DNA from 4 places in the Vibrio sp. T3Y01 genome. Region 4 is predicted to be linked to each of the others. Evidence: predicted binding sites of a transcription regulator. Region 4 holds the regulator's gene; each other region holds the start of a gene.

Region 1 (6,196 bases), on a different contig from region 4:
GTTATCACCTCAATCATCGCACCTAGCGTGTTTGGCATGGTGGTCTGGTTCTATTCCTAGCCTAGACGCTCAAAGCCCGATTTAGCCCAAGCCTAACCCTGTCAATATCAGTGTTTGCTTGGGCTTTTTATTGCCATTTATTCAGCTAATCACCGGTGATTTTGAACAATAAGTGCGATATCAGCTGTAAAAATGGTCCTTGCAATCGATTTCAAGTGTGACCTCACTCTAATTATGCAAACCAATGTAACAACAACAATGCAATGGTGATCTTTATCACAGAAAATTCCTGAGCATTGCATAAACTTAAAGCCTAAGGTCAATTAAGGATTCAACATGAACAGTCGTATTACCCTGGCGCTGGAAAGTGCTCCATCATCAATGAAAGCGCTTTTAAGTGACATCGTATTAGCAGACAACTTTGACGCGACATTGTCTCCAGAACAGTTCTCTAGCCTGCGTCAAGCAAGCGGCTTAGCGGATGACGAACTACGCATCGCACTACTTCCTTTTGCTGCAGCGTATTCATACGCTCCGCTATCTGACTTTTACGTTGGCGCGATCGTGCGTGGTTTGTCTGGTACTTTGTACTTTGGTGCAAACCTTGAAATCGCGGGTGCGCAACTTGGCCAAACCGTACACGCAGAGCAATCTGCAATCAGCCACGCTTGGATGAAAGGCGAGCGAGGCATCTCGGACATCACAATTAACTTCAGCCCTTGTGGTCACTGTCGTCAATTTATGAATGAGTTGACTACAGCGAAAGAGCTTAAAGTTCAGCTTCCACAGCGTGATGAAATGTCACTACAAGAGTACCTGCCTGATTCATTTGGACCATCTGATCTTGGTGTAACAACAGGCTTGATGTCTGAACTTGATCATAAGTACACGACGGAAGAGACCACTCCTATCGTAGTTGAAGCATTAGCAGCCCTTAACCGCAGCCATGCACCATACACCAAAAATTTAAGTGGTGTGTCACTACAGCTCACAACTGGTGAGATCTTTACTGGTGCTTACGCTGAAAACGCAGCATTCAACCCTAGCCTTCCACCGCTACAAGTTGCGCTGATTCAACTAAAACTTGCGGGCTTCGATTTTGAACAAATTGAAAGTGCAGCATTGGTTGAAATCGCCGAGGGTAGTATCAGTCACCTAGCGGATACGCAATCTACATTAGAAGCGATTAATCCTGACATTCCAGTGACTTACTTAGCAATCTAAGTACATCTAATTAACAACCTTTTAAATAAGCAGCCCATTTTTATAGGGCTGCTTTTTTTATGCTTGTAATTAGCACCACAACTTACGCAAACGTTTGCTTTTGTCGTTTAAATAAGTATGATCACCCAGTTTTCAATCAATCGTTCAAAAGATCGGAAGGAATTTCTATGTTTGGTACTGCTACTCGTGAAAATGCTACTCGTGTACTTCTATTAGGTTCAGGTGAACTTGGCAAAGAAGTGGCTATCGAGTGCCAACGTTTAGGTTTAGAAGTTATTGCTTGTGACCGTTATGCAGATGCGCCGGCTATGCAAGTTGCGCATCGCAGCCATGTATTAGACATGTTAGATGGCGATGCACTTCAAGCCATCATTGAACTAGAAAAACCAGATTACGTGGTGCCTGAAATTGAGGCTATCGCCACCAGCAAGTTGGTCGAGCTTGAAGCTCAAGGCTTGAATGTCGTTCCAACAGCTAACGCCACTAAGCTAACGATGAACCGTGAAGGTATTCGTCGTCTTGCAGCAGAAGAACTCAAGCTAAGCACGTCGCCTTACCGCTTTGCAGACACCTTTGAAGATTTCGCTGCCGCGGTTGAATTTGTCGGTATGCCTTGCGTTGTGAAACCAGTAATGAGTTCTTCAGGCAAAGGCCAGAGCGTTATCAAAACCGAAGAAGATATCCAGAAGTCTTGGGATTACGCACAAGAAGGCGGACGCACTGGTGCGGGGCGTGTAATCGTTGAAGGTTTCATCGACTTTGATTACGAGATCACTCTTCTAACCGTTCGCGCCGTCGACGGTGTCCATTTCTGTGCACCTATCGGCCACCGCCAAGAAGATGGTGATTACCGCGAATCATGGCAGCCACAAGTGATGTCAGACAACGCACTTAAAGCCGCGCAATACACAGCAGAGCAAGTGGTTAATGCTTTAGGCGGTCATGGTATCTTTGGCGTAGAGTTGTTCGTTAAAGGTGACCATGTGATCTTCAACGAAGTATCCCCTCGCCCACACGATACTGGCTTAGTGACTTTGATGTCTCAAGACTCATCAGAATTCGCGCTGCACGTACGTGCATTTACAGGTATGCCAATCAAATCAATTACTCAGTATGGCCCATGTGCGTCTGCAGTAATCCTTGGACAAGGCACATCAACGAACATCCGTTTTGAAGGCCTTGCGGAAGCGCTAGATGCACCACAAACACAAGTTCGCCTGTTTGGTAAGCCAGACATCGATGGTCGTCGTCGCCTTGGTGTTGCACTAACACGCCGTAAGAGCACAGAAACCGCGATTGAAGATGCAATCACCAGCGCATCTAAAGTTAAAGTGATTTACTAATTAGGCTTTCACACATGAAGTCTTAACGATCAAAAAGACGGGCCATGCGCCCGTTTTTTCATTGGTGTTATCTTTTCGAAAGCAAACTGAGCTTAGACTTCCGACTCAATCAAGTACACTTCCTCACTGAATCGAGACAAACCTTTCTTAGCAATCTTAGGGTGCTCTTGGTCTGCAATGTCTTGATTCAATAACGTAATCTTGTAACCCGCAAACAACTGATCGATTTCTAGTTTAGGTACGCTAAACGGAGGACCTGCCATTTCATCTTGGTCGTAGTCTAGCGTTACAAGCAGGATCTTGCCGCCAGGCTTCAATAACTGCTTCAAGCGTTCTACATATTGCACTCTCAGCTCAGCAGGCAAAGCAACTAAAGAAGCACGATCATAAATAATATCGACCGGCTGAATTGGCGCAGTGAAGTAATCCCCAGTGTAAACACTCAACTCATCAAACTGATAAAGTTCATGTTGGCCGTTAATTTGAGTTACAGTTGGCGTGTAGAAATGCTCAGAGAAAAAAGCTCGAACCGCAATCTGGCTCAATTCCACACCTTGAACGTCTTCATGTTTAGACGCTAGCCAAATCAGGTCTTCACTCTTGCCACACAAAGGAACAAATACACTCTTCTCATAGCTAGGGTCAGTTGCTTTCCAAAACTCAACTAAAAGCGGGTTTACATCTTCAAGGTGGAAACCAATTTGGTTGGCTGCCCATTTATTGTGCCAAAATTCAGGATTATTCATCTTTCGTTCATGTTAAACAGTCATAATGCAAGGGTACAGTATAGAGAAGTAAGAGCAACCTTAGCTTGGCTTAAAGTGCCAAATTGGTTTCGAATAAGACCAGAAACTGGTTAGGTTCAAAGTTCTTAAAATTGCGGAACAAACGCTTGGATTATTTGTCTATATGTTCACATTTTAAAGCAATATTAAACGTTAGAGTTGGTTTCTGTCTTAGCTAGCCCCATTTAATATGTAGTGAGTTTAGTTAAGCTTTTTTACTCTTATGCGTTACTGGTTACCCCTTTTAACTACCCGTTTTTGTAACCTTGTATTTTGGAGTTTGAATGAGTGTATTTCTCCGTACGACGGCCCTAATGCTTCTAGTATTGAGCCGAGCGCCTGCATTCGCAGCAACACCTGTTTCAACGAGTTCAACTGATCAATCGCGCACAGCGTCTTCGCAAAACCAAGTTTCATCAAACGTATTCCGCCACAGCCTAAGCGGCCTATATGGCATCAAGGCATTCGACTCGCGTCCAACTCAGCCTTATACCGACTTCGACATCCTTTACAGTAAAGCTCACCAAGCGCAAGCAGAGCTAGAGACAATCTGTAAAAGTACGGCTCTTCTCACTAATTCAGACGCCCTATTCGCTGGTGTTAAATCTCAAGCTCGCGCTCAAGAGAAAATTGAATTGGAACTGGATGGTGATAACACAAGAATTACCGATCTAGCTCGAGCAACAATCATCGCTAATGATGTAGAAAGCCTAGTTGAAGTGTACGAAGCACTGAGCCGTGAAGCGGACGTAGTAAAAGTGAAAAACAAGTTTAAGTCACCAGCAGATTCTGGCTACCGTGACCTTAACCTGTTGGTTCGCTTACCAAAAACCAACATGATTGCTGAGGTTCAACTTCACCTAAAAGCGATAGCGGATGTGAAAAGTGGCCCTGAACATGAGCTATACGAGATCATCCAAGGTATTGAGCGCCATGCCATTGCCGAAAAGCGCCCAATCAACGACATTGAAGCTGCACAAATCAATAGCTTAAGACGCCAATCTTTAGAGCTATACCAACAAGCATGGCAACCATACATTACGACTCATATTAAAGCGGCATAACACCAACCATACCGCAACTACAAAACAAAAACGAACAAGGGCTGCACTCGCAGCCCTTTTTAATTCCAGTATTTCTCTTGTGAATCACAAGCGAACGCTATTGGTGGTAATACTCCTGGGAGCGTTCATACAAGTCCAATGGCTTTAAGGTGCTATAAAAAGCAGCGACATCCTGTAAATCCTTATCAGATAGAGACTTCACGACTGACTGCATGTATAAGTCCTGACGTGAATCACTTTTAAAGTCACGCAATTGTTTAAGGATGTAGCTGGATTTCTGCCCCTTAATATTCGGATAAGACTGTACGAAAGGGATGATTTTATCGCCGTGGCACTGGCTACATAAGTTGTTAACGAGCTTTTCACCTGCCATCAAGCTTGGTATGTACGGTTCTGTTTTATCACTTTGTATTGTCAGTTTTGGCGAAACCTTTCCCACCGTTTCAGTGTTTTCGTCAGTGCATGCGGAGAGTGACATCATAGCAACAGTCGACGCTACAAAGAGCAGCGTGAACTTAGTTAGATTCATTATTGCTCTCCCGGCATAGGTGGCATCAGAGCGCTATCAATAGGTTTTCGTCGATACTTGTTCATGTCGATCCCTTTGTCTCGATAATAGGTACTCAGATAGTCCAGTACTGGGTCCCATGTATCAGACAAGTCCCATAGCCCCTGAGTGTCTACCATCCATTGAATCGTTTCACGCCATTGATCTCGGGTACCACTGTTCTGCGCCACAATAAGGCTCGTGTGGCACGCATTACATTGGCCTTTCACTAACTCCCATCCCGGAGCCATGATTAAACCTGAACTCTTATCTACTCCATAGAAAGCCTTTGGGTTATCCGGTACTTCATCGGCATGAACAAGCATTGAGGTTAACAAGCTACAGACCAACGCCGCTCTCATAATTCCTTTACGATAAGAGCACTTGCTGTGCTGACTAGAATTATCACACATGGCTTTCCTCACGAAACTCTTACCGCAACTCTATGGCAACCATTAAACAGATACCCTTTGGGGTTCCATTGTGGTTGAACAACAGGCTGGCTATCACCTTCACTATCTGTGGCCTTCGCCCATATTTCGTAATAACCCGTCATCGGAAGTTCAAGATCAAGTTCCCATTGCTGCCATGCGCCTTTGTTAACGGGTTTCTTGAGGTTTGCATCATGCCAAGTTGCTCCGTAATCGTAACTGACTTGGAGCTTCTCGACTGTTCTCAGCCCAGCCCACGCGTGCCCGCTCACTTTGACCTTTTTACCAAACGCAAACTCAGTGCCACTCTTTGGCGAGGTAATTAGCGACTTCACAATCATCTCTTCAATGATTCTAAAATCCTTGTTTTCTACTTTTTCACCAGGCGCGATTGGGTGCTTAGGCACTTGATAGGCGGGTGCTGCCATTTTATGGCCATCATGAACTTTATTTCGGATACTAATGCCCGTAGTGCACTTTTGAGAGACAGAAGCTGGGCGACCTCCAAATACCGTTCTCAACGGAAAACCGTGAAGATATGGAATAGGTTCGCCATTCATTTCCCATGCAATCATGGCATTGTCAGTCATTGCGGCTTCAATCGGTACGCCGCGAGAGATCGCTTCACCTTTACCACTTAGGTGCTTATCAAAGCCATGGTTGCCCACATAAACCGCGTCATCTTTGATACCACAGTCTTTTAGCACATCACTGAGCAACACACCTGTCCACTGCGCGCAGTACACGCCTGCATTGTTCCACTGATTGCCTTTAGTGCTTGGGTAGAAGTTATTACGGCTGT
Region 2 (6,196 bases), on a different contig from region 4:
TAATACCATCGGCCGTCATACCATCACGAATAATGGTCGGCTTGATGAATACCATTAGGTTCTTTTTCTCGACCTGAGTACTAGTAGATTTAAATAAGTAACCAAGGTATGGAATATCTCCCAGGATTGGTACTTTTGCCTCGCTTTCTAGTGCACGCTCATCAATTAAGCCACCAAGTACCAACATTTGACCATCTTCAATCATGACTGATGTGTTCAACTGTCGCTTAGCAAAACGAACATCGACTGCACCATTTGCACCCAACACATTCGATACTTCTTGCTCAATGTTCAGCTGTACTGAGTTGCCTTCGTTGATTTGTGGAACCACTTTAAGCTTGATACCGACTTCTTTACGCTCAACGGTTTGGAATGGGTTGTCGTTGCTTGAGCCCGCCGTCGAGCCAGTAAGAACCGGTACTTCCTCACCAACAATGAACGACGCCTCACCATTATCCATCACGGTAATACTTGGAGAAGACAGGATGTTTGAGTTTGAATCAGTCGAAACGGCACTGATCAAGGCTGTCCAATCTCCCATAACAATAGGTAATGCAGCTCCATTCAAACCGCCAAGCGCAGAAGCTAGCGTACTGTAATCACCCTCTTCTGTGGTAGTTTCGTTACGTAAAAAGTTGCCATCTGAGTCATAAACAGCTGTAGTCGATGTCGTATCTTTAGCCTCTTCAAGACCAACCATTACTTCACCAATTTTGGGGCCACCGTTAGAGAACTGAATTGCTCCACCGTTCTCTAAAGAACCCCACTGCACACCAAGGTTAATTCCATCACCTTCTGCCATCTCAACAATCAGAGCTTCGATCAGTACTTGAGCACGACGAATATCTAGCTGAGCAATCACGTCTTGCAGCGCATTCATGATGTCAGGTTGTGCGGTAATGACTAACGAGTTGGTATCGCTGTGCGCCGAAATCACGACTTTATCGCGTTGAGATGAGCTACCTTTGGTTGAAGTTTGCTTCTCTGACTGCAGGTTGTCCGACACACCCTTCAGTACATCAACTAAGTCTTCTGCTTTTGCATACTTAAGGTAGATAACTTGGTTGTTGCCCTTGGTTGCCATCTCAACATCAAGTTGCTCAATCAGCTTTCTTAAACGGCTACGAACCTTAGGGTCACCTGAGATAAGGATTGCATTGGTACGCTCGTCCGCAACCAATTTAGGCTGTAGGAAAGCTGGGGTGTTTTTCGCATCGGTGGTTTTATTCAACGCATCGACAATACGTACCATCTCAGCAGCTGAAGCATTCTTTAGCTCAACCACTTCGATCTCTTTATCACCCGCTTGGTCAACACGCTTGATGATTTCAGCTAAGCGGTTTACAACCGCCGCGCGACCAGTGATTAGAATGATATTCGCTGGGTCGTAGTGCACAACGTTGCCCGCGCCCGCATTATCGTTCAGTTGGCGAAGCAGAGGAGAAAGCTCACGAACCGAGACATTACGAACGGTAACAACGCGTGTTACTACGCTGTCGCCCGCGATAGAATCACGATCACCGACAACAGGAATGGCAGAGGTTTTAGAGTCTTTAGCCTTGATGATCTTCAGAACACCTGAGTCCATTTCAACGACCGCATAGCCGTAAACCTCTAATACATTGAGGAAGAAGCTGTAATATTGTTCTTCATTGAGTACGTCATAACTGCGCACATCAATTTTTCCGCGCACCGATGGGTCAACGATGATCGTTTTCTCAAGGTTACGGCCAACAATATTAATAAACTCTTGAATGTCAGTGCCTTTAAAGCTGGCACTAAAATCATTAGCGAAGGCTGCGGGTGTGCAGATTAAGCTTCCTGCCAATAACCATGCACTTTTCTTAAACCAATGCTTCACGTACTTCTCCTACACTTTCGTCTTTCGTTAGACGCAAAGTTTTAAAATTCAATAAACACTTCATGTTGTTGTCCATCTCGCTCAACGACCAGATTTAACTCTGTCAGTTCTGAGATTGAACGGAATATGTTGCCCATCGCGGCTGGGTCTGTCAGATCTTGACCATTTAACTGAGTTGCAATATCTCCGTTTTGGAGCCCAACAGAGTTAAAAAGTTCTGAATCTTTGCCAGGGCTCACACGATAACCGATCACACTATCGTCGCGTTTCACCTGAGACAATCGAACATATTGGAAGATTTGTTGCGGGTCTTTCATTATCTTCGCTTTAATCTCATCAAGCTTCTCTTCTGCAGAAGCCGGGTTATTACCACGAACTGAAGAAGAGGCACGACGTGGTGCAGGTTCTGATACCGCTAAACGCTTGTACTCAATACCTTCTAGCATCAGCGTTTCATCACGACCTGAGTTATCAATGATCACGCGGTCGATTAACACGGCTTTTAGTTTAGCTCTGGTGCCTTCTATCTGTTCATTGATCCCATAAGTCGCTTGCGTACCACGGTTGGCAATCACCGCTAAGCTCAATTCAGGGTTAGAACTGGCAACCGCACCAACCAAGACGAGGTTAAGGCGTGTCTTGGGTGCATCTTGAATCACTTGTTGCTCAACCACTGCGGATTTGCTTGGGTTATAGGCACCAAACATGTTGCTCTGTTGTAAAGAAGAGATATCGAGAGTCGACTGAGGCGTAGCAGACGACGACACCGTTGCTTTCCAAGGCACAACCGTTTGCTCGGCAGGTTCAACAAACCAGACAAGTTGTCCTAAAATCCATGCTGAAGCGGCAATGAGTACACAACAAGTGGCGATACTCAGTTTCTGCTGAAGCACAAATCCATTATCTAATAAGCGGCTCAACATAGGAGAATTTCCTATACGATTTTTGAGCTCTAAAAAGTTCACTTCCCTTGCCCCTTCTCATGACAACAAACGCTGCAAACTATTAAACTTTCAGCTTTTTTATTCATTCGTTCGATACCGAGCTTATATAAGCATAAGATCTTGAACTATATCATAGCAAATCGATAAATCGGCATTACATAGCGATTTTGCAATATGACTTGAAAAAAATGCTAACCGCCTCCACATAAAACTTCTACCTAATGTGATAAGCATCATCAAAAACATGTTGCGCACTGTTCACTACAGTTAAACCGCATTCATTTCTCACTTAATAAGGCACAGCCCTATATGAAAACTTCTAATGAAGCTGTCAGACTCGATAAATGGTTGTGGGCAGCACGCTTTTACAAAACTCGGTCTATTGCTCGTAACATGGTCGATGGTGGCAAAGTCCACTATAATGGTCAGCGCAGCAAGCCAAGTAAGATTGTCGAACTTGGGGCAGTTATTACACTGCGCCAAGGTAATGAAGAAAAGACGGTAACGATCGAGAAAATCTCAGCCCATCGTGGTGGAGCACCGATCGCTCAAACCCTCTATGAAGAAACCACCGAGAGCTTGGCAAAAAGAGAAGAGTTTGCAAAACAGCGTAAACTGCATGCACATAACCCAGCTCCAGAGCGTCGCCCTGATAAAAAGCAACGTCGTGACATCATCAAGTTCAAGCATCAATAAGCTAGAAGGAATAGCCAAATGGCAAACAATGTTTTAAATCGCTACCTATTTGAAGACCTATCAGTACGTGGTGAATTGGTACAAATGGATGAAGCGTACCAACAGATTATTTCTAGCAAGGAATACCCAGCTCCAGTACAAAAGCTGCTGGGTGAGCTATTGGTTTCAACTACGCTACTAACTGCGACCCTAAAATTTGAAGGTTCTATCACTATGCAGCTGCAAGGTGACGGCCCGGTATCTCTAGCAGTTATCAATGGCGACCATAACCAAAAGATTCGCGGTGTTGCTCGCTTTGAAGGCGAAATTGCTGACGACGCAGGTCTACACGACCTAATGGGTAAAGGCCACCTAGTGATCACTATCGACCCTAAGAAAGGTGAACGTTACCAAGGTATCGTTGGTCTTGAAGGTGACACACTAGCTCAAGTACTTGAAGGTTACTTCGCGAACTCTGAGCAGCTTAAGACTCGTCTATGGCTACGTACTGGTGAGCACGAAGGCAAAGCACACGCTGCAGGTATGTTGCTGCAAGTTATGCCTGATGGTACTGGTACTCCAAATGACTTCGAGCACCTAGAACAGCTAACAGACACAGTGAAAAACGAAGAGCTATTCTCTCTAGAAGCAAACGAACTGCTTTACCGTTTGTACAACCAAGAGAAAGTACAACTTTTCACACCACAGCCAGTTGAATTCTTCTGTGGTTGTTCTCGTGAACGCAGCGCAGCAGCGATCATTACCGTTGCTCAAGAAGAGATTTACGACATCCTAAGTACTGAAGGTAGCGTTGCTCTTCACTGTGATTACTGTGATACGAACTACTCGTTCGACAAGAACGACGTTGATGCACTGTATGCAGAAGCAGCAGATAAAGGCAGCAATACGGTTCATTAATTTACGTCGTGCCAAAAACACGTAATTTACCCCAAAAAGGTCAGCACTAAGCTGGCCTTTTTTGTGATCAAAATAGCGCAAACTTCGTAACATCTCGTAATAAAATCACCGCTTAATTTTAATCAATTAATAATGTTCCCGCCCCTAGCGCAAAGGTTTGCGTACAGGATAGACTAGTTAGGCCAATATGTGACGAGACACTTAAAACCCCATGGTTAATATGGATATTTTTTGAGCTGTATCCCTGTTTCCCCCGAGTCTCGTTGCTAGCATGGTGAGCAGATAACAATAAAAAATTAATACAAAATCCCTACAAAATATCCTACAAGGAGCACCTATGACCGTTATGGAACATACTAAGGCTGCACAAATTGATCTAACTAAGCACGGACTTACTGGCGTTACCGAAGTTCTTCGCAATCCTAGCTATGAGCAGTTATTCGTTGAAGAAACACTGCCAGGTTTGGAAGGCTACGAAAAAGGCGTAGTAACGGAGCTAGGTGCTGTTGCTGTTGACACTGGTATCTTTACTGGCCGCTCACCGAAAGATAAGTACATTGTTAAAGATGACACGACCCGCGATACCATGTGGTGGTCAGATCAAGGCAAAAACGATAACAAACCGATCACAACTGAAGTATGGAACGAGCTAAAAGAGCTTGTAACAACTCAGCTATCTGGCAAGCGCCTGTTTGTGATTGACGGTTACTGTGGTGCTAACCCAGATACACGCTTAAGTGTACGTATTATCACTGAAGTAGCGTGGCAAGCGCACTTCGTTAAGAACATGTTCATTCGTCCAACAGACGAAGAGTTGGCAACGTTCGAGCCAGATTTCGTGGTAATGAACGGTGCTAAAACAACCAACCCTAATTGGGAAAAACAGGGCCTAAACTCTGAGAACTTCGTTGCTTTCAACCTAACAGAGCGAGTTCAAATCATCGGTGGTACTTGGTACGGCGGTGAGATGAAGAAAGGCATGTTCGCAATGATGAACTACCTACTTCCTCTGCAAGGTATTGCTTCAATGCACTGTAGTGCGAACGTTGGTGAGAAAGGCGATGTAGCGGTATTCTTCGGCCTATCGGGCACAGGTAAAACAACGCTATCAACAGACCCTAAACGTGAACTAATCGGTGATGATGAGCACGGTTGGGATGACGACGGTATCTTCAACTTTGAAGGCGGTTGTTACGCGAAGACGATCCGTCTATCTAAGGAAGCAGAACCAGAAATCTATAATGCAATCCGTCGTGATGCACTGCTAGAAAACGTAACGGTTCGTGGCGATGGTTCTATCGATTTTGATGACGGTTCTAAAACAGAAAACACTCGTGTTTCTTACCCGATTCACCACATCGACAACATTGTTAAGCCAGTATCAAAAGCAGGTCACGCTCAAAAGGTTATCTTCCTGACTGCTGATGCATTTGGTGTATTACCACCAGTTTCTAAACTGACTCCAGAGCAAACGAAGTACCACTTCCTATCTGGTTTCACAGCGAAACTAGCAGGTACAGAGCGCGGTATCACAGAGCCGACTCCAACCTTCTCTGCAGCGTTCGGCGCGGCGTTCCTAACGCTTCACCCAACTCAGTACGCTGAAGTACTTGTAAAACGCATGGAAGCAGCTGGCGCTGAAGCTTACCTAGTAAACACGGGCTGGAACGGTACTGGCAAACGTATCTCTATCCAAGATACGCGTGGCATTATCGACGCTATCCTAGATGGTTCTATCGACAAGGCTGACACTAAGGTTATCCCTATGTTCAACCTAGAAGTGCCTCTAGCGCTGCAC
Region 3 (6,196 bases), on a different contig from region 4:
GTGCAGAACCTGTTGCCGCGCCAAGTACTGTTTGCGCACCACCAGGGCCAGGAGAAGTCGCTAGGTAAACCGCAGGCTTTTCGCCAAATACTGAACGCTCAATGCGTGTCGCCCAATCAAATAGGTTTTTATACGCTGCTGGGTAATGTCCGTTGTGTTCTGCGAAAGAGATAACAAATGCGTCCGCTTCTGCTAAGTCACGCAAAAATGCTTGCGCGCCTTCTGCTTGGCCGATCTCTTTTTCAGTGTCTTCACTGAACATAGGAACGTTATAATCAGTGATGTTGAGAACTTTTACGTCAGCACCTTCAATCAAGTTAGCTGCGTAAGTTGCTAGTGCTTTGTTGATAGAAGTAGAGCTTGTGCTTGCGCCGAATGCGATAACTTTCATGATATAACCCTTTCTGTAATCTCGTTAAGTGGGGTTAGAATAACGTAGTCAGAAAATGGCACCATCACAAGGATTGAACAGACTCATTCAAAAATTTCGAATGAGTCTCAAAATATTCACTGCTCAGCAAAATGGAAAGGAAGGGACTGAGCAGACGATGATAAATAACCCGCGATTAAGCTTGGTTTTGCAGCTCAACCCAAAGGTCATTCACAATGGTGCGATCTGCAGGTGTGAGTTCAGAGCGAGCATCATCTAGGCTCTTCTCAATGCGCGCTTTCACTTCTGCTAAATCTTCAATGCCTTCTTCTTCACATGAAGCCACTGAAAGAGAAATATGACCACGTAAGTAACCACCCGCAAACAGTTCGTCATCTGATGCGTTTTCAATGCGAGCATCAATTACTTCAAGTAGTTTTTCTTCAAATTCGATAATCATAATATTCTCTTATTTCACAATAAACTGGCTAGCACACAGAGGTTCTACATCGTAGAAGTCGCGCAACGCTTCAGAAAGCATTTTGACTCTTGGTGGAAGACCAACTTCTAGGATACCCATGACTTCGTTGTGTACTTTATTCATAAAGGCCAAACGATCTGGCTCAAAATCGCCGTGTAGATTGTCACAGCTAACATTAAAAGGAAAGCCTGCACTGGTTGCAATGATCCATTCATACGCTTGCGGGCGGATTTCTACCTTTTCAAACTCAGCTTGAACCGCTTCTGTTCGACCATCTGGCTCATACCAATAACCAAAATCTTCCAATAAACGACGCTCAGGACCCGCTACACACCAGTGCGCGATCTCGTGCAGTGCAGAGGCATAAAACCCGCGAGCAAACACTATACGATGGTGAGGAACCTGCTCATCGGCTGGTAGATAAATAGGCTCATCTTCACCCAGTTCGAGTTTAGTATTGAAGCTATCGAAAAAGGTTTGGTTGAAAATATTGATGATATCTGGATATTGGTGCGTCATAGAATCAAATTAAAGTAAAAAGAACAGGCGCATTTTGCGTTTTTTTGCGCGCACGGTAAAGCCCTATTAGGGGTAATGACATTCGCAATATCGTTGTCCTAGAGGTGGACAATCGATTGCAGCATCCAGATTACACCACTTTTAGGTGAATGATTAGTTTAGCTAATCTGAAATGCTCATTCACGGTACAAATATTCATTCGTCAATCACCTGTTTTACTACTACACTCGCGCTTCATTTTTATATCTCCAAGGCCTATAAGACTCCAATTTATAGACCTAAATAATAGAGCTACAGCAATGCTACTAAGTGTTTTGTATATCATTGGCATCACGGCAGAAGCCATGACCGGTGCTCTCAGTGCTGGTAAACAAAAAATGGATTGGTTTGGTGTAATGTTGGTTGCCAGCGCAACGGCGATTGGCGGTGGTACAGTGCGAGACATCTTGCTTGGTCACTACCCGTTAGGTTGGGTTGAGAACCCTGAATTTCTTGCGATTACTTGTGTGGCAGGCGTTGTCACAACAGGCCTAGCTAAGTGGGTTATTAAACTTAAAGGTTTGTTCATTCGCTTAGATGCGCTAGGTCTGATTGTATTCAGTATCATAGGCACTAAAGTGGCGATGAACATGGGCCTTCACCCAATGATCTGTATGGTATCAGCACTGGTTACTGGTGTATTTGGTGGTTTGCTGCGTGATCTTATCTGTCGTCAAACACCGCTGGTGCTGCATGAAGAGCTTTACGCCTCTATCGCATTGATTGCTTCAGGCTTATACCTAGGCTTACTCGAGTTTGGCATTAACGATGTCACTGCAACGATTGTGACACTTGTGGTGGGTTACTTGCTGCGTATGGCAGCTGTGAGATTCAAATGGCGCTTGCCTTCATTCCAGCTTGATCCTGAAAGCTCTGTGCATTAACAACGAATACCACTAGAAAACAAAAAGGGTTGCTCCAACAGGAAGCAACCCTTTTTTCATTCACTCAATCGTTAGATTTGAGGAGTATTCGTCGTTACGCCATGGTTCTGACCACGATGGCGTAATAGATGATCAAGTAGAACAATCGCTAGCATCGCTTCTGCAATTGGCACCGCACGAATACCAACACATGGATCGTGACGACCTTTAGTGATGAGCTGCGTCGCTTCACCATCTTTAGTGATAGTGTCACCCGGTACCGTAATGCTTGATGTTGGCTTAAGCGCAATGCTTGCCACAATATCTTGGCCAGTAGAGATACCACCTAAGATACCGCCAGCATGGTTGCTAGCGAAGCCTTCTGGCGTTAATGGATCACGGTGTTCGCTACCGCGTTGATTAACCACATCAAAGCCATCACCAATCTCAACGCCTTTCACAGCGTTAATGCTCATTAGTGCGTGCGCGATATCAGCATCTAAGCGATCAAAGATCGGCTCACCAAGGCCTACAGGCACTTTAGTCGCGACCACTTGAATCTTCGCACCGATCGAGTTGCCTTCTTTTAGTAGGTCACGAATCAGTTGGTCAAACTCAGGTACTTTATCTGCATCAGGGCAGAAGAAAGCGTTGTTTTCAACCTCGTTCCAATCCACTTTATCAATTGAGATATCGCCCATTTGAGAAAGGTAAGCTTGGATTTCAACACCAAATTCTTGTTTTAGGTATTTCTTTGCAATCGCACCAGCCGCAACACGCATTGCAGTTTCACGAGCTGAAGAACGACCACCACCACGGTAATCACGCACACCGTACTTTTGATGGTACGTGTAATCAGCGTGGCCTGGGCGGAATTTGTCTTTAATTTCGGAATAGTCTTTAGAGCGTTGGTCTGTATTTTCAATCAATAGACCAATAGAAGTACCCGTAGTTTGGCCTTCAAATACACCTGATAAAATCTTTACTTCATCTGCTTCACGGCGAGCCGTTGTATAGCGAGAAGTACCAGGGCGACGACGGTCCAAATCTTTTTGAAGGTCTGCTTCGGTAATTTCTAATCCTGGTGGGCACCCATCTACGATACATCCTAGTGCGATACCGTGACTTTCTCCGAACGTGGTCACGCGGAAATGTTGTCCGATACTGTTTCCTGCCATTACTTCCTCTAAATCAGCCATCAGCAGAAGGTTTGATTCCTAAACCCGCTGGTGAACAGCTTTACTTGTCTATTCTTCGTGAATTCATAGTGGCTTTATTACCAAATGATGTAAACCCCAAAAAAGGAACAATTTTAACTTTCTATTACATGAGCCGAACGAAATGAATAAGAGAAGGAAATAACTGGAGCTTTAAAAGAAGTGTTTTATGATGGGTGAAATGCAAAAAACCCGACAACTCAGAGAGCTATCGGGTTTCTTTAAATAATGGCACGCCCTGAAGGATTCGAACCTTCGACCACATCCTTAGAAGGGACGTGCTCTATCCAGCTGAGCTAAGGGCGCGCTACAGGAAGGAATTATACGAATTCGAATCATGAAAGCAACGGCTTTATGTAACATTCTGATCTAAGTGAGTAAAAAAAGGGCAACAAACATATAAGTGTTGGAAAATAGAGCAAAGCAATCGTTTGCTTGATGGTAATCAAAAAGATTTTCTGGAATAATGCGCCAAAAACATCAGCCACTAACTTGAATATCAATACTAAGGAAATTCATGACTGCTCAAAATATTGATGGAAAGCTAATTTCTCAAACGGTTCGCTCCGAAGTTGCTGCACGTGTAAAAGCTCGTACTGAAGCTGGATTACGCGCTCCGGGCCTAGCGGTTGTTTTAGTGGGTGAAGACCCTGCTTCTCAGGTTTACGTTGGTAGTAAGCGTAAAGCGTGTGAAGAAGTTGGCTTCGTATCTAAATCTTACGATTTGCCAGCCACTGCAACAGAAGATGAACTGTTAAACCTAGTAGACCAACTAAACCAAGACCCAGAGATCGACGGTATTCTGGTTCAACTGCCTCTACCTGCTGGTATCGATAGCACTCACGTTCTTGAGCGCATCACACCAGAGAAAGACGTTGATGGCTTCCACCCATACAATGTCGGCCGTTTGGCTCAACGTATGCCTAAGCTTCGCTCTTGTACGCCAAAAGGTATCATCACGCTGCTTGACCGTTACAACATCGATTTACGTGGCAAGCACGCGGTTGTTGTTGGCGCTTCAAACATCGTAGGCCGCCCAATGACTCTAGAACTACTTTTAGCGGGTTGTACGACGACGACATGTCACCGTTTCACCAAAGACCTTGAAGGCCACGTACGTCAAGCAGACGTTGTTGTGGTTGCTGTAGGTAAGCCTAACTTCATTCCTGGTGCATGGATTAAGAAAGGTGCAGTTGTGGTCGATGTTGGTATCAACCGTTTAGAATCTGGCAAACTAGTCGGTGACGTTGAATACGATGTCGCGAAAGAGAGCGCAAGCTTCATCACACCTGTACCGGGTGGTGTTGGCCCAATGACAGTGGCGAGCTTAATCGAGAATACTATGATCGCTTGCGAGCAGTTTCACTCGAAGTAATCTGTAACGCAATATAAATTAAATGAGAAAGCCGCAGCGTGATATACGCTGCGGCTTTTTTAATATTAAGCGATACACTTCGGATACAAAGCTAATCGCTTTTGATAAAGAGCATTTGCTACTTATCCGGAGCCTCGCCTTTTTCTGCCAGATCTGACGGCGGCAACAAACTGATGATCTCACACTCCGTTGATATGAATTTTTCTAAGTCAGCCCCTTGAGTAATTAAACGGAAATCACCGCCATTGATAACTCCAAGTAAAATCGCTTTAGGATACAAAGCATTAAACTCATTCAGATCAAATGCCTCTGTCAGCCCTGTACTCTTAATTTGACAGCCTTGAGCCATTAACGAATTAAGCTTGGAGTAGGTCACGCCTTCCTCAAATAGACTTCGGTTGCCATCTCGACTCACTTGGTGTCTCTCGTGCTTGCTTTCTGGTGACTCAAGCTCAAAAACCTTATTGGCACCAAACTCGTCTTGATAATGCATGCTGACTAACGGGTTAGTTTGGCGATAAGGTGAGACAATCATCGCTCGCCCTATCCCATCCAGTTCCAAATTGTTTTCCGCGTGACTGGAAGCTGGGTTACCAAAGTAGACATTCAAGCTATCCATACGCGCCAAGCGAATACTCTCCCAGTTGGTATCCGCAAGCACACTATTGATGTTATGAGTCGCGAGCACCTTGGCAAACTGTCTTGCGAAGTGGGTGGCACCAAAGAAGATAACCCCTTGCGCTTTCTCTTGAGTGACACCTAGCCTTCTCGCCCACCAACTTGCGGTTAAACTCTGAATAACAACCGTGCCGATAATGACCAAGAACACCATGGGCACCAGCAGATCTGCCCCATCAATCAATTGCTTCTCTTGAAGTTTGATCGCAAACAGAGAAGAAACCGCTGCAGCCACGATCCCGCGCGGCGCCATCCAGCTCAAAAACCATTTATCTGCAGAACTAAGATCCGTGCCGATCCCGCTGATCCACACACTTAACGGGCGAGCCACCAGCATAACCACCGCTAACAACCCTATACCGCCCCAACCTATCGACAGGAACGCGCCCGAATCGAGCCGACTGGCTAACAAAATAAACAGCGCAGAAATGAGCAGCACAGTCAGAGTTTCCTTGAATTCGATGATGTCTTCGATATCCAAGCCTTTCACATTGGCAAGCCAGATCCCCATGATGGTCACGGTTAACAAGCCCGACTCTTCACTCAAGTCATTAGAAAACGAGAACGCCGCCAACATTAACGTCAGCACTGCCACATTACGCAAATAGTGTGGCACCCAATGCCCTTGCAGCATCTTGGCAATCAAATGGCCAC
Region 4 (6,196 bases):
TCCAGTCTCGCAGTAGGTAACGACTACTCAAAAAGGCAAGAGTTGCGCCTATTGCACTGGCGAAAGATACCAATAACAAACTATTCCAGAAGCCAAACAGCGCAGCACCAAGTAGTGTAACAACGGCTGCTCCCGGGATGGAGAAGGCGGTGATCAATACATATGCGATAAAGTACGTCGCCGCGGCGGCAATAAAGTTACTTTCAATGTAGTCGTTTAGCACCGCTTGCTGTGCTTTGGCGTTTTCGAGCGTGAGGTATTGGCCAAAATTAATGCCTAATAAAACGATCGTTACGACCAATACAATACCTAATATCATTTTCTTACTCATTGATACTTCCTCAAATTTTCAATGCATACCATTAGTATAGATAGACAGGCAAAGCATAGATTAACTTTCATAAGATAATAAAAAACTATTTAGTCTAGGTGATGAATTAGGTTTGACCCGCTAACCCAATTAGTTAGCCTTGTGTTAGTGATATAGATAGATGTGGAAAAATACTCGTTTATTAGAAGGTGGTAACGCTCTACTAGAGACTTGTTTTGCCTAAATTATTTCAATCGTAATAATTTGTACCACGTAAAAAGTGACAAAAAGTTGAAAGAGTTTTGGTCTTGGCTCGTTCTATATACGTAACAATCGAGGCATGAAGATTGTTTTAGATAATTATTCAGGCAGACAACTAAGGAGCTAGCTATGAAATTATTATCAATGATAACGGTTATCGCTACAACAGGCCTTCTCTCTTTCCAAGCTATGGGTTCGGGTATCTATCATAGAGCCGCTGTAGAATCTAAAATCTTTAAAGGGGATGTAGTGGCGAGCCAATCACAGGCTTACGAATCTGGAAAACAAATCTGGATGGATATAAACGGCAAAGGCTCATATGAGCTTAGCAAAATCCTACCTCAAGCATCGGAAAAGGTAGACGTGCGTTCGTTTGAAATTAGAAACGGGAGCATTAAAGTTAAAGAGATAATGAATTCTTCTGGAGAGATTAACTTCGTTCCGATGGTCAAAGTAGACTTTAAGTATAATTATCGCCCATCCTTTTAGGGTATTGATAGAGCATTAAGGCCGCAGACTATCTAACATTCAGAATCGAAAAAAAAGCCGCAGAAATGCGGCTTAGTTGTATAAAAAGGTGTACTGAAAATGTTAATTGACGCGACTGATAAGCTCTTCACGACGTTGCTGCGGGATAACCGACCAATGGGTGCCATTGATCGCCCCCTCTAGTGCCCAAAGCAGTTCAATACTGACGGAGGACGCATGAGAATCCTTGATGGCATTAAATGCGTTTACAGAGCCAGATTCATATAAACGTTCTACGGAATCAATTCCAGCTTTCTTCAACATGCGCTCGGTGGCGAGTCGAAGATTCGGGAGGTCTTTGAGTCGAGTTGGCTTAGCAGCGGACTGTTCAGCTTTCTCTTCTTTTGCAAAGCCCAGAGACGTAGTCGCAAGCTGCAAGATTTTCTCTTGGTCTTGCCATAAGCCTTCGGGTAGAGCGAAATATTTAGTTACGACAGGGAAACCACGCTTTTTGTAGACGTACGGTTGAAACCCTTGTTGCTCGAACTGTTTTGTTGTGCCTTTGTCTGCTCGTATGTGCAACTGGTCATTAACAACCAGAGCAAACATAGTGTCATCAGCAAAAAGACCGAATCCACCAAACATTGAGCGTGATTTTATTTTTCCTAGGGGCTCAAATAACTTCATTGAGTCCTTTAGTATCGGTTTATCCATGTTATTTATCTCGGTGTATTTGAACTACGCCACCAAATAAGCAGGTCCGAGAGATTAGCAAAATGTTGCAATTACATTGTCAATAAGCCGTAAATTACTAAATTATTAGTAGTTACTGCATTTTGCCATCGGTAACCCCGCTACCATACCAACGAGTGGTTTAGGCCGGAAGCTTTGCGTCTCACCTTTTCAAGTGATTTGCCCTGTGCGTGACTGATTGAATAGAATAAAGTTTTTGTTGAATGAGGCTCACACTTGTTATTTCAAAGTGTGATACTGCTTCAATTAATGATCTTTATTATATGAAACTAGGTTTATTTTAGTTGCTGATAAAAAAAACGCACCCAAAGGTGCGCTTGATGAAAATAAACTCAATTTATCAGTTAATTTAACGTTTTAACTGTACTACGTTCAACAATTTCTGGGTGCATTTCGAAGACGCGTTTTTCATGGTCTTTGTCTTTAATACGCTCAAGCAGAATTTCGAAGGCGTTCTTACCGACACGGCGCTTCGGTTGGTGAACGGTAGTCAATGGTGGAGAGAAGTACTCAGCCAGTTCGATGTTATCGTAGCCAATGATAGAGATATCTTCAGGGATACGGATGCCTTTCTGCTGTAGGCGGCTCATCAAGCCTAGTGCCATGGTATCGTTGAAGCAGAATACAGCTGTCGGGCGATCTTCCATATCAACAATTTTGTCAGCGGCTAGAACGGCAGTATCACACTCAAAGTTACCTTCGATGATCATGTCGTCATTTGCAGTAATGTTAGCTTCTTCCAAAGCGCGCTTGTAACCAGCGATACGCTCCACACACGCCGCTTTGTCTAAGTGGCCACTTAAACAAGCAATCTTTGAGTGACCGCGGTCGATTAGGTATTTAGTCGCTAGGTAGCCACCTTCTTCAGAGTTATCGATGATCTTATCTGCTTGAGAACTCTCCGGGCCCCAGTCCATGACTACTTTAGGGATGTCAGCGTGACGGTCTAACATCTCTCTCAGTTCTTCAGTTAGGTCTGAACACATAACCAAGATGCCATCTACACGTTTCTCTGCAAGCATTCGAATGTAGTCACGTTGCTTCTCATAGATACCACCCGTGTTACACAGGATCAAAGTGTAACCTTGACGGTAGCAGTAGCTCTCAACACCATCGATAACTTCTGAGAAGAATAGGTTGGTTGATTGAGTCACTAGCATGCCGATGGTTCGTGTTGAATTACACTTCAAACTACGAGCAACAGCACTTGGTGCATAGTTTAATTCGTCTACCGCTTTATTTACTTTTTCTTGAGTCGCTTCTGCAACAAAACGGGTTTTGTTGATTACGTGAGAAACGGTTGTTGTTGATACGCCGGCTAAGCGAGCGACATCTTTTATAGTGGCCATGGTTTTATCCTATTAGAAGCTACTTTCCCCAAAGTACGGAATGAAGTAGCCGTTAAGCTACCTAACTAAGAGCTTAAACGTGTAGGGCTCTTTGGGTACTAAAGTGTTAAAAAACAAAAAACCGCTATTGAGCGGCTTGTCTTAACACCGAAATGCTCTGAAACTTAATAAGCATAGCATTTCGTGAATGTTTCATATTTTATCGTTTGCGGTCACAATTTTAGACTGACTAGAAAATACTCGCAATAAAATTCACCCAGAAATCCGGGTGAATTGTCACATTCTACTGAATTTATTTACCTAGTCATCTAATAAGCTATTCACCAGCCAAATATTGAGTGTCTAATTGACAGAATGCCAGTAGCAGCGATGATACTGATGCATAGAAACCGAACTCATCAACCTCATGACACTTAACCTTGAACTTTGGAATCCAAGTGAGTAGCTGTTGCTCAATAAACTGCTGTTGAACTTCGAACGACTTTTCTAACTCTTCCTCTGATTCTGTTTCATTAGAGCGAATGATTAGGTTACCTAGGAAGTCGAGTTCAATAGCGATGTGGTCTGCTGGTTCTTTTAGATCTTGGTTAACCACTAAGTTGTGCTTAGCCATGATCTCTTCCATCTCTTTTGCTGGCTTATCGTTTAATAGCCCAGTTTCACCGATGTACATCGAAGCGTAGGGAAGGGCACCATGCTTGTCTGTCTTTAGGAATAGGTCACAAAAGTCAGCAGCCAGTTCCAGTTGTGCATCTTCACGTGTTTGTAAGCGGTTTAGTGCATCAACTAAGCTATCAATCGCAGGTTTGAGTGTTTCATTTTCGCCTAAACCAGTTAAGAAAGAACGAATTTCAACAGAGTGGTAGTGGTCAAGTTCATCTTGAGTGAGCTCTTTGGCGAATAAGCTTGATAACCACCAGTAAATTTCTGCTCTTTGCTCATTGAACGCTTTCGTATCTTTCATTACGTAAATCCTGATTTAGTCTTGTGGTGTTTTTTACACACCAAGGCTGATGACGAGGTTATTTGCGAAATGCAAAGTTACTCGTTAGTAGTAATGCCTATATTGAATTGTGCCAGACGACAAATAGCAAGGTTTAAGATTGTCTTGTATCAAAAAAAATCCATGTTTCTGGCATTTATCTACAGTACCACTAGAATTGTTACTAGTTATGAATAGAATAGTCACCGAAACTATTAAATAAGAAAAGTGGTGTAGATGAGCTATCACGTATTAGTCGTAGAAGATGATGTGGTGACCCGTAGTAAACTGGTTGGTTATTTCCAGAACGAAGGGTACACAGTAAGCGAAGCAGAAAGCGGCGCTCAAATGAGAAACGTGTTAGAAGAAAACAACGTTGACCTCATTATGCTGGACATCAACTTACCAGGCGAAGATGGATTGATGCTAACTCGCGAATTACGCAGTCAATCAGACATTGGAATTATTTTAGTTACTGGACGCACGGATAGCATCGACAAAATTGTTGGCCTTGAAATGGGCGCTGACGATTACGTTACTAAACCCTTCGAACTTCGCGAGTTACTGGTTCGAGTTAAAAACCTACTTTGGCGTATTTCTGCCGCTCGTAAAACAGCAGCAGGTGCGGTTGAAGAATCTGAAGATGAATCAGTGGTTCGTTTTGGTGAGTGGACATTTGATATCCCTCGTCGTGCGTTAAGCAAAAACGGTGAACCAGTAAAACTGACGAAAGCTGAATATGAATTATTGGTTGCGTTGTCTTCTTACCCTAACCAGGTATTAAGCCGTGAACGTATTCTTAATATGATCAGCCACCGAGTAGACGCGCCAAATGATCGTACTATCGACGTACTGATTCGACGCATGCGTGCAAAAATGGAATTCGACCCTAAGAATCCACAAATCTTTGTGACGGTCCATGGTGAAGGTTACATGTTCGCTGGTGACTAAGTCTTGCGGGACATGTTAGTCCGCTAGAATAGTAAATATTAAAAAGCCGAGACATCATCAGTGATGTCTCGGCTTTTTTATGACTCAGTCTTTTATGTAGACTGCTTATTGAGGCTGAGCTGCCGAAACGACATTCTCATCTTCAGCTAGGCTCGAAGCTTCAGGCACGACGATTGGCTCTTCTGCAATATCACTGCTGGTGTCTAGCCAGTCACGTAGGCTTTGCCAAACCAACCCCATGGTCTCATGCCAGTAACGCTCTGTCTGTTCAAGATAAATCGCCTTAGGCATGTACTTATTCCAAGGCTCAACAATACCTTCTTGTGCTAGGTAGTTGGTCGGTGCCGGTAATGGTTTCATACCAGCCGCGTTAAATTCGTTGAGAGCACGTGTCATATGGCTTGCTGAAGTCACCAACACCATTCTTTTATTCTTAACGAACGCAGCGGCTTGGCGGGCTTCTTCCCAAGTGTCTTTGGCTGTTTCCAGCAGAATGATATCAGGCTTTGCCACACCGAGTGCTAGGGCTACCTTAGCCATCATTCGTGCGTTGCTGACTTCTGTACCAGCGCCGTAGCCAGAAAGAATCAGTTTAGCGCCCGGGTAGAGGCGTAAAATGCGAATACCTTCACTCAAACGCATCAAGCCTGTGCGACTCAGTTCAGATGTTGGTGGGATCTGGTCATCAACGACGTGGCCGCTACCAAGAACCATCACGTAATCGACGGTTTCGTCGACAGGTAAAAATGCAGTGTGCTGCCTTTCCATTGGCATTAATAGTTGACTAGAAACTGGCTGGAAAGCGATTAGGAAAATACCACAGAGGGCTGAGAGGGTAATTAAGCAACCAGTCTTTCTTTTAGTAGTAAACATCACTAGGGCTAAGCCCAGAAATGCGAGAATTAACATTGCTGGTAGTGGCATCAGTAATGAAGACACTACTTTTTTCAGCTCAAACATATCCGAATAGTCCGAAAAAACATCACTTAGTAGTAAAAAGAGACATCGCCTCTTTATTCCTGAAATTCCTGTGACAGAATAGCAGGCACGATAGGACATAATAACTCAAGTAGCCGTGACTGAAGACCGTAATTTCGACGATATTGCCCACAAATTTGCAAA

Evidence for each region. Region 4 encodes PurR, which represses purine synthesis genes. Its sites were predicted from a motif close to TNANGNAAACGTTTNCNTNA; they were not measured.
Region 1: the regulator PurR is predicted to act here: its motif matches at 1,307-1,326, upstream of purT (formate-dependent phosphoribosylglycinamide formyltransferase).
Region 2: the regulator PurR is predicted to act here: its motif matches at 4,544-4,563, upstream of pckA (phosphoenolpyruvate carboxykinase (ATP)).
Region 3: the regulator PurR is predicted to act here: its motif matches at 3,909-3,928, upstream of folD (bifunctional methylenetetrahydrofolate dehydrogenase/methenyltetrahydrofolate cyclohydrolase FolD).

Annotation. Positions count from the first base shown of each region.
Region 1 is NZ_VTXJ01000008.1:124,033-130,228, forward strand. Features, by position in the region: gene F0232_RS11035 (LrgB family protein) at 1-60, shown strand, start outside; gene cdd (cytidine deaminase) at 337-1,224, shown strand; gene purT (formate-dependent phosphoribosylglycinamide formyltransferase) at 1,392-2,567, shown strand; gene F0232_RS11050 (thiopurine S-methyltransferase) at 2,660-3,313, opposite strand; gene F0232_RS11055 (RelA/SpoT domain-containing protein) at 3,637-4,416, shown strand; gene F0232_RS11060 (c-type cytochrome) at 4,514-4,945, opposite strand; gene F0232_RS11065 (cytochrome C) at 4,945-5,376, opposite strand; gene F0232_RS11070 (sulfite oxidase) at 5,385-6,196, opposite strand, start outside.
Region 2 is NZ_VTXJ01000009.1:74,004-80,199, reverse strand. Features, by position in the region: gene gspD (type II secretion system secretin GspD) at 1-1,861, opposite strand, end outside; gene gspC (type II secretion system protein GspC) at 1,903-2,784, opposite strand; gene hslR (ribosome-associated heat shock protein Hsp15) at 3,115-3,501, shown strand; gene hslO (Hsp33 family molecular chaperone HslO) at 3,520-4,398, shown strand; gene pckA (phosphoenolpyruvate carboxykinase (ATP)) at 4,736-6,196, shown strand, end outside.
Region 3 is NZ_VTXJ01000011.1:89,681-95,876, reverse strand. Features, by position in the region: gene F0232_RS13930 (NADPH-dependent FMN reductase) at 1-391, opposite strand, end outside; gene F0232_RS13925 (YfcL family protein) at 567-830, opposite strand; gene F0232_RS13920 (elongation factor P hydroxylase) at 840-1,370, opposite strand; gene F0232_RS13915 (trimeric intracellular cation channel family protein) at 1,670-2,293, shown strand; gene aroC (chorismate synthase) at 2,365-3,450, opposite strand; tRNA gene F0232_RS13905 (tRNA-Arg) at 3,719-3,795, opposite strand; gene folD (bifunctional methylenetetrahydrofolate dehydrogenase/methenyltetrahydrofolate cyclohydrolase FolD) at 4,007-4,864, shown strand; gene F0232_RS13895 (sodium:proton antiporter) at 4,983-6,196, opposite strand, start outside.
Region 4 is NZ_VTXJ01000005.1:150,805-157,000, forward strand. Features, by position in the region: gene F0232_RS07545 (TVP38/TMEM64 family protein) at 1-331, opposite strand, end outside; gene F0232_RS07550 (DUF3316 domain-containing protein) at 701-1,060, shown strand; gene F0232_RS07555 (TfoX/Sxy family DNA transformation protein) at 1,163-1,753, opposite strand; cyclic di-GMP riboswitch class I at 1,881-1,966, opposite strand; gene purR (HTH-type transcriptional repressor PurR) at 2,137-3,141, opposite strand; gene torD (molecular chaperone TorD) at 3,458-4,105, opposite strand; gene torR (two-component system response regulator TorR) at 4,361-5,074, shown strand; gene elyC (envelope biogenesis factor ElyC) at 5,180-6,034, opposite strand; gene cmoM (tRNA uridine 5-oxyacetic acid(34) methyltransferase CmoM) at 6,150-6,196, shown strand, end outside.